3 regions of the Clostridium septicum genome follow, and region 2 is predicted to be linked to each of the others. Evidence: riboswitches for the same ligand, from Rfam matches in the RefSeq annotation. Region 2 holds a riboswitch; each other region holds the start of a gene.
What was found. A riboswitch is a leader RNA that binds a small molecule or an ion and turns the genes downstream of it on or off. The one in region 2 is predicted to bind lysine.
Positions count from the first base shown of each region.

Region 1: it holds a riboswitch for lysine, as region 2 does, so the genes downstream of both, CP523_RS08275 (Na+/H+ antiporter NhaC family protein) here and CP523_RS06950 (amino acid permease) in region 2, are expected to answer to the same signal.
Region 3: it holds a riboswitch for lysine, as region 2 does, so the genes downstream of both, lysA (diaminopimelate decarboxylase) here and CP523_RS06950 (amino acid permease) in region 2, are expected to answer to the same signal.

Region 1 is NZ_CP023671.1:1,865,556-1,868,854, reverse strand. It holds gene CP523_RS08280 (aminopeptidase P family protein) at 1-110, opposite strand, end outside; gene CP523_RS08275 (Na+/H+ antiporter NhaC family protein) at 245-1,987, opposite strand; lysine riboswitch at 2,127-2,302, opposite strand; gene CP523_RS08270 (aminopeptidase P family protein) at 2,414-3,299, opposite strand, start outside.
Region 2 is NZ_CP023671.1:1,584,505-1,587,803, forward strand. It holds gene CP523_RS06940 (PTS sugar transporter subunit IIA) at 1-267, shown strand, start outside; gene CP523_RS06945 (GNAT family N-acetyltransferase) at 348-1,283, opposite strand; lysine riboswitch at 1,533-1,700, shown strand; gene CP523_RS06950 (amino acid permease) at 1,824-3,263, shown strand.
Region 3 is NZ_CP023671.1:1,385,125-1,388,423, reverse strand. It holds gene CP523_RS06115 (DUF1576 domain-containing protein) at 1-682, opposite strand, end outside; gene CP523_RS06110 (beta/alpha barrel domain-containing protein) at 905-1,576, shown strand; lysine riboswitch at 1,731-1,897, shown strand; gene lysA (diaminopimelate decarboxylase) at 2,031-3,299, shown strand, end outside.

The sequences.
Region 1 (3,299 bases), 280 kb from region 2:
TTATAATAATCTGCAACATACTCACTCTGATGTGGATCACTGCTTGGAATTATGTAGTGATGTATATCATTCTTTTTCATTATTTCTCTTAAATTATCAATTTTACTCATTTCTTTTTACCCCTTTCTTCTTATATCTATATAGATTATACAATATATTACGAATATTCAACTATTTTTATCTATTAATTATCTATTAAAATAAAAAAGCTAGAATAAATATTCTAGCTTTTCAAAACTAATTTTTATAATAATTGTTTATTTGTTACAGAATCTACTTTTTTTCCTAATATCTGAACTCCTATATATACTGCTAATAAAGCTATTGGTAAAACTATATACCATGCTAAACCGAATCCTGCCGGTATATACCCAAATACTATTGTAATAACTGCAACAAATAATGCATATGGCATTTGAGTTTTAACGTGATCTATATGATTACACCCAGATCCCATAGAGGATAATATTGTTGTATCTGATATAGGCGAACAGTGGTCACCAAATATAGCTCCAGTTAACACTGCACTTGCACTTACTATTACATATCCCATGTCTGTATTTATTGAAAATGCTAATGGAATAGCAAGTGGCATTAATATCCCCATAGTTCCATATGCTGTTCCAGTAGCAAATGATATTACTGCTCCAAGAATAAATATTAAACTTGGTAATAGGAAATATGGTAATGTCCCTGATAATAATGATACTAAATATTTTGCTGTACCTAACTCTTTAATTACTGAACTTAATGACCAAGCAAGTATTAGTATAACTCCAGTTATAAGTAATGGCTTCATTCCATCTATCCAAGTATCTATAGCTTCTGATAAAGTAAATATCCCTTTTAAAACTCCCATAATTATAGTAACTATACTAGCAACTAATGCTGATTGGAATAAGGCAACTGATGCATCTGATGCACTAAAAGCTTGTTGTATAGCTGATAATGAAAATGGTGAATTACCCATTAATTGTTGAAGAGCTATATCTTCTCCAGCCATTATTGATGAATATCCACTAAAATAGAAGCAAATTAATGCTGTAATTATCAAGGTTCCAATTGGAATTATAGCATTCCATATACTAAGCTTAATCCCTTCCTTTGGTTCTAACTCTGAATTATCTATTTTATTATTATCTGCTGCTACCTCTTTTTCTGCCTTTAAATCTCTTCTTCTTGCTTCAATCTCAGCCTTATACATAGGACCAAAATCTTTTAATAAGAATGAAGTAATAAATACAAAGAATATTATTAGTATATTATAAAATCTATATGGTATAGTTTGCAGAAATACCCCAAAGGCATCTACTTGTTGCCCAATTCCATTTGTAAAAGCATCGTTTATTAAACCAACCTCAAGTCCTATCCATGTAGAAATAATTGCAAGTCCTGCAATAGGTGCTGCCGTAGCATCTATAATAAATGCCAATCTTTCTCTTGATATTCTCATTTTATCAGCTACAGGCTTCATTATAGGTCCAACTATTAATGAGTTTGCATAGTCATCAAAAAATACTGCAATCCCCAATAACAATGTTACTAATTGTGTACTTCTAGCATTTTTAGCTTTTCTTGCTAAAGCCTCTGCTACAGCTTTAGCTCCCCCCATTTTAGCTACTAAATGAATTACACCTCCTATAACTAAAACTTGAAGTATAATACCTGCATTCCATGGATCTGCTAATGAATTTAACGCTCTTGATACAAAATCTAAGAAAGATTGAATAAGTGCACTAAATAATGAATGATCTATCAATTTTATAAGAAAACTCCCTGATAAAATACCTATAAACAATGATATTATTACATTTTTTGTTAGGAAAGCTAATATTATAGCTACTATTGGTGGTATTAATGTTAAAATTCCATAATGCTCTGCATTATTAGTTACTGCATCAACTTCTGACGCAAAGACTACTGATGTTGACATAATTAACATCAATATAGTCATTAAAAATACTCTAAAATTTTTATTGTTTTTCATATTTAAGTCCCCCTTTTTATATCTTATTGTGAATACTTAAAGGGCAGCTTAATTAAATATTTTTATTTTCTATTAAAAAAGAGCCTTGAGTTTTCACTCAAGGCTCTAATATATTTTCACTACTATATTAAAAACATCCTTAAATGATAGCTCACCACAAACATTATTTGTGACAGTGTTACACATATTTTATGCAACCCCAGCTATACAACTTTAAAGCATCAGTTGTATGCTTCGGCAATATTTCCTTTCCTATTGAGTCATAGTGCTTATCTCATCAATAGTACTATTAAATATTGCGCCTCTACCCTTGCCGTTATTCACTTATGATTTGATTATACAAGCATTAATTATTTAATGCAATAGTATTCCGTAAAAAATCTGAATATTTTTTATTTACTTACTAATGTTATAAAGTCTTTTTTATTAAAACTGTAGTGTATTTTTATTATTTAACATAAATTCTTCTATATCTTCAACAGTTTTTATCATGTCCTTAGTTAACACTTCGCAAGCATCTTCCGTTATTAATACATCATCTTCGATTCTAATTCCTATAGATTCGTCTTCTATATATATTCCTGGTTCAACTGTATATACCATTCCTGCCTCAAATATTACATCTCTATTAGGAGGTTCTATATCATGTGTATCCATTCCTAAACTATGACCTATACTATGATAATAGTACTTTGATACTTCTTCTTCTTTTTCTATTAAACCAAGTTTAATGCACTCTTCTGCTATCCATTTTCTAGCTTGTTTATTAAGTTCAATAAAACTAACACCTGGCTTCATTGATTTAATAACCCTTTCATTAACTCTTAAGACTGAATTATAAACATCTTTTTGTCTCTCTGTAAATTTACCATTAACAGGAAATGTTCTTGATATATCCCCATTATAATAATTATATTGAGCACCTAAATCAAATAGTATTAATTGCCCATCCTTTATTTCTGAGTTATTATCTACATAATGAAGTACTGCTGCATTTTTACCTGAAGCTGCAATAGTTTTAAAAGCAAAATCCCTAACCCCTTTAGTTTTGCATGTTAAATCAAAATATGCTTCTAATTCATATTCTTTCATTCCTGGTGTACATATCTTCATAAGATTTTTTACACCCTCAATTGTTATATCTATTGCTTTTTGTATTCTTTGGATTTCCTCTTCGCTTTTTACTAATCTAAATTTACTTATTATCCTATAAATATTTTTAATATTTACCTGTGGATACTTCTTAAATATTTCCCATGAAATATTTTCTGCAAGGGTTTCTGGTGAATTATAGCTGTCCTTTTCTAAATCT
Region 2 (3,299 bases):
GATAATGGTTTAGAACTGTTAGTTCATATAGGTTTAGAAACTGTATCTCTAAATGGAGAAGGTTTTGAACAACTTGTAGAACAAGGAACTAGAGTTAAAGCTGGTACTCCTATAATGAAGATAGATACTAACTTCATAGCAAGCAAAGGATTATCTCTTGCTACACCAGTTTTAATAACTAATGTAGATGCAGCTAAATCAATCACTCCAGTTGCTACTGGAAAAGTTGTAGCTGGTGAAACTCCAGTTGTTGACTTTGAAGTTTAATATATAATTTTATGGTTTATTGCTTAAAGAAAACGCTACAAAATTTTTGTAGCGTTTTTTCATATAGATTAATATTAAACTTAATCTTCTAAAATCTTATATAAAGTTAGGTGGTCTTTCCAACTTCCATTTATAAATAAATATTTTTCATTTATACCTATTTCTTTAAATCCACATCCTAAAAGTACAGCTTTAGATCTTTTGTTATCTAATAAAACTGATGCTTCAATTCTATGTAACTCTAATTCACTTTTAGAATAGTCTAAAATAAGCCTCACCGCTTCCTTCATATATCCTTTCCCTTGATATTCCCTATCTATAGAGTATCCTAAAATAGCACTTTTAAATATTCCATATACAATGTTTGATAGTTTAGCTTTACCTATTAACTTTTCATCTTTATATATTCCTAAATCATAACTAGTTCCATTTATAAGCTGCCTATAACTTTCTATTAATATATCCCTTTGGGTTTCATATGTATAAAAACTATCATCTCTGCTTGGTTCATAAGGATCTAAATGCTCTTTATTTCTTATATAATAATCCAGTAAATCTTCAGCATTTTCCGGAGTTAAATTTCTTATTTCTATATTTTCACCTTTCAATCTAATTATGGATGTTACAAATGAATTATTATAATCACTTCTATTTATACCAAAGCTAAGTTCATCCATAAAATGACCATTTACAAAAAGATTATCTGAAAATATCCCTTCTAAAACAAATCCTAAATCTATAAACACTTTAAAATTCGCATTTTCGTTTACTATAAAATTAGCTTTATATATACTTGAATCCTTAAATATCGCCCTTAATATATTACTGACTGTTTCACTTAATAATTCTGGATCATTATATCTGTAAAACTTAAGTCTTACATTGCATTTTTTATTATCCTTATCTAGCTCTAAAATGGTAAATCTACCTACTACTATGCTATTTTTATCTCTAATAATATAATCACTAAATGTTCCTTTTACTAAATCTATACTTATCCCTTTACTTTCCTTCATAAATAAATTCTCCTAAGGATTTTTTTAACATAATATATTTATTATAACGATAAATATAGTTTATACACAATATAAAATTATCTTTAAAATGAATATATATTTATTAAAATTAAATTTACAAGCTATTTTAAGATAATGCTTGTATTTTAATAATAATATTAGATTAAAATGTTAAAACTCACTTTTAACAACTTACATTAAAATTGACTATTTCTTCTTATTGATTAATAATAATCACATTAAATGAATAACTGAGATAGAGGCGCAAAAATTATTAGTAACATTATTGAGTTAAGCACAGTGAGGTAATGTGAAAGGATTTTTTGCCGAAGTGTACGGGTAATGCTTTAATACCGTATGCTGGTGTTGCATAGAATATATGTAATACTGTCACATTTGTGGAGCGCTATCATTCTTCGTATATGAATAGTATTTTATATGCCCTGAGTATAGTCTTAGGGCATTTTTTTATTTTACAATCAAGTTAATCTTCATCTTAGTTAAACATTTATGTATTTTACAGTTAATGGAGGACTTGATATGGATTCAGTAAATAGTTGCAATGTTGAATTAAAAAAAGGACTTAAATCTAGACATCTTAGCATGATTGCTATAGGTGGTTCTATAGGTACGGGAATCTTCCTTGCTATGGGAGATACAATACATAAAGCAGGGGCTGGTGGTGCCTTAGTCGCTTACGCTTTAATTGGTATAATGGTATATTTTTTAATTAGTAGTTTAGGAGAAATGGCAACATTTATGCCTGTCTCTGGTTCATTTGGCACATATGCTACAGAGTTTATAGACCCTGCTGTAGGATTTGCTCTTGGTTGGAATTATTGGTTTAACTGGGCAATAACAATTGCTGCTGAACTTGTAGCATCATCTTTAATAATGAAATTTTGGTTTCCTAATGTTCCAGGGATAATCTGGAGCGTTTTATTACTATCAATAATAGTTACACTTAATTTACTATCAACAAAAGCTTACGGCGAGTCTGAATTTTGGTTTGCTAGTATAAAAGTAATAACAGTTATAGTATTTTTAATAATTGGATTTTTAAATATTTTTGGAATAATGGGTGGACATGCTGTTGGATTTTCTAACTTCACATCAAATGGTGGACCATTCATTGGAGGATTTAAATCTATCTTCATAGTATTTTTATTAGCTGGTTTCTCTTTCCAAGGAACTGAACTAGTTGGTATTGCTGCAGGTGAAAGTGAAAATCCTGAAAAATCAATACCTAAAGCTGTAAATAGTGTATTTTGGAGAATATTACTTTTTTATATAGGAACTATAGTAGTTATTGGGGCTTTAATACCACTTTCAGAAGTTGGAGTTAAAGAAAGCGCATTTACACTTGTTTTTGAAAAAGCTGGTGTAGCTGCAGCTGCATCAATTATGAATGCTGTAATATTAAGTTCAGTATTATCTGCTGGAAATTCCGGGATGTATGCCTCAAGTAGAATGCTATACTCAATGGCAAAGGAAGGTATGGCTCCTAAACTATTTGCCAAAGTAAATTCTAATGGAGTTCCTATAAACTCCGTTATAGCCACTACAATAATTGCATCAGCTTGTTTCTTAACAGGGATTTATGCTGAAGATAGTGTTTATGTATGGCTTGTAGCCGCTTCAGGATTAGCTGGATTTATAGCATGGATGGGAATAGCATTATGTCATTATAGATTTAGAAAAGCTTGCAAAGCTCAAAATTTTGATTTAAACAAATTACCTTATAAATCAAAATTCTTCCCATTTGGACCTATAATAGCATTAATATTATGTACTATTGTAATTTTAGGACAAGGTCTTTCTTATATATCTGAATCAGGAATTGATTGGATGGGAATTTGTTCATCATATATAGGCATCCCTTTATTCTTAATTTTATGGTTAGGATATAAATTTAAAAACAAGACCAAACTTGTTGATTTAAAGAAAGTTAATTTAACAAAGTATTCAATAAAAAAATAAATATATTTAAAACTCTAAGATTTTCTTAGAGTTTTT
Region 3 (3,299 bases), 200 kb from region 2:
TAGAGAAAATTTTATTAGAGCCAGTATGCCATATAAGTCTAGTGTCAAAATTTATTCCAATGCTTCTTAAAATTGACATTAAAAGAGTGGCTAAAAGTCCACCAGCAAAACCTATATTATATAAATTATATCCATTATGAGATTTTATACAGTGAGAAGCAATAGGCGAAAGTATAAATCCTGTAAAAATTCCTAAGCCATAGCCAAGGAGTATTCCACCAAATTGAGAAAAATGTCCTGTAAAGCTTAATTGACTCACTGTTGGAGCTAAAGTAGTTGCAAGTAAAGCAACAAGGGTATAGTTTAAGAAAGGTTCCTTTTGATATTTAGAAAATAAATAAACACCAATCATAATTGGCCAAATATTTAGTATATTTTTCCCGAAGAATGAGAATCCAGTCATAAGATATAAAGCCATAATAGTAGAACCATTAGGTTTTATACCTATGAGAACTAAAATTGCTATAGAAGCTAAGCTTGTAAGCGCTGCATTTACAAATGTTGCCCCTATACCACCGATTTCAATGTAATCTGTTATTAAAATATCTGGTGTAAATAAAATATTTTTTAATCCAGATAAAATTTCTTTTGGAGAGTTAACTGCAAAAGCAAAAATAATAAAGAAAACATACATTATTATTAATACAGTATAGGGGGGATAAAGTTTTTTCTTTATTGACATTACTAAAATCACCTCGAAACTATGTATTATTAATTAAAGTTTACGTAATATAATTATATAGTAGAATTAAGGTAAAAGTCACAAAAATATAGTGTAAACAATAAAAAAATTTTTACTCCTTTAAATTTAAATATAAAAGAGTATAATATAATAAAATAAAAAATTAACGAAAAGATAAATGTGAGAATATATAATAAAAAATTAATAGGAGGAATAAAAAAAGTGGGGGTTAAAAAGGTAAAACTAGTTCCAGAAATAAAAGGTACTTTACGAAGTCATGTTATTGAAGTTCCAACTTGTATTAGAGAATGTAGTGGCATAAAGATATTTGGTAAAAGAATAAAATCTTTATTATTTACTACAGATGTTGCAATAATAAGAAACACAAATGCAGATGCAATAATTGCTGTTTATCCATTTACTCCTCAGCCACTTATAACTCAAGCTTTAGTTATGGCTGCCGATGTACCAATATTTTGTGGAGTTGGTGGAGGAATAACTCAAGGGAAGAGGGTTGTAAACCTTGCATTAGATGCAGAATTTAAAGGTGCAATGGGGGTAGTTGTAAATGCACCTACAGCAAATAGTATAGTTAAGAAAATAAGAGAAACTATAGATATACCTGTTATAGTAACAGTAGTTTCAGAGTGTGAAAATATAAGGGAAAGAATAGAATCAGGGGCTACTATTCTTAATGTATCAGGAGGAAAGAATACAGCTAGGATAGTTAGGGAGATAAGAGCTGAATTTCCGGATTTTCCAATAATAGCTACAGGAGGACCTACAGAAGAAACTATAATGGAAACTATAGAGGCAGGTGCAAATGCAATAACATATACTCCACCAGTTACAGGAGATATAATGAGTAATCTTATGGATAAATATAGAGGATAAATCAAATTAAAAGTAAATTTAAAAAATTCTGAAAAATATATGGCATAATCTCATAAAATGTGTATAATAATATTAATGAACTTTATATATGTTTAATTAATTAATAATTTAATTGAGAATATATAAATTAAGGTTTTTTATAGTTGAATTAAGATTATTAGGTAGAGGAGCTGTTAATAATAGTAATTATGAAGAGTTGGCAAACGAAGAAGCATAATGAAAGGGTTAATAGCCGAAGAAATAAATAAAAGCAAGAATTTATTTCTGGGGATGTATAAAATATATGCATCACTGTCACGTAAGTGGAGAGCTACAAAAGGCATTAGTTTGCAAGATTATGATTAGATTAAAGGAAATTACTACCATAATTTAATAGCTACCATTTATATTATGAAAATCTACCATCACTAAAGAAGTGATGGTTTTTTATTTTATTAAAACATGGAGGTAAAGTATGAAATTATTTGGGGCAATGGAAATTAAAGAAAATGAATTATGTATAGGTGGTATGAAAGCTAGTGAGTTAGTTAAAAATTATGGTACGCCATTGTATGTAATAGATGAAAAACTTATAAGGGATAATTGCAGAGAATATATTAAAAGTTTTAAATGTAAGGAAAATGGAAATAGGGTAGCATATGCTGGAAAAGCTTTTTTAACAGTAGAAATGTGTAAATTAATAAATGAAGAAGGACTTTACTTAGATGTAGTATCAGGTGGAGAACTATATACAGCATATAAAGCAGAGTATCCATTAGATAATATTTATTTTCATGGTAACAATAAAACATTAGAAGAAATAGAAATGGGAGTTAAATTAGGAGCAGGAAGATTTATTATTGATAACTTATGGGAGTTAGAGAAGGTAAATGAAATAGCAGAAAAATATAAAAAAATACAAAAGGTGTATTTAAGATTAACTCCAGGAATTGAAGCACATACACATGATTATATAAAGACGGGTCAGATAGATTCAAAGTTTGGTTTTGCACCTATTGGAGATAATATATTAAATGCTGTAAAGTCAGCTTTAGCCTTTGATAATATAGCATTAGTTGGGTTACATTGTCATATAGGATCTCAGATATTTGATACAGAACCTTTTGGTGATGCAGCAGAAATAATGCTTAAATTTATAGATAATATAAGACAAGAAACAGGACATATAATTTCAGAATTAGATTTAGGTGGAGGCTTTGGAATATATTATTCAGAAGGGGATAAGCCTAAAAAAACAAGTGAATACTGCAAGGTAATATTAGATAGGGTAGATAAAGTATGTAATGAATTAAATTTAGATAAACCTATTTTAACAATAGAACCAGGTAGATCAATAGTTGCTAATGCAGGAACTACATTATATACAATAGGTTCAATAAAAGAAGTTCCTGGGATAAGAAAGTATGTAGCTGTAGACGGAGGTATGACTGATAATATAAGACCTGCCTTATATCAAGCTAAATACGAAGCTGTTTTAGCAAATAAAATAACAGAATCAGATGAAGAAGTAGTAACTATAGCAGGAAAATGCTGTGAGTCAGGAGATATTTTGATAAAGGATATTAAGCTTCCTTTTGTTTATAGTGGAGATATATTAGGAATAATGTCAACAGGAGCTTATGGTTTTTCTATGTCAAATAATTATAATAAAAATTTAAGACCAGCAGTAGTATTTGTAAAAGACGGAGAAGGAAGAATAGTATCAAAAAGACAAAGCTATAAA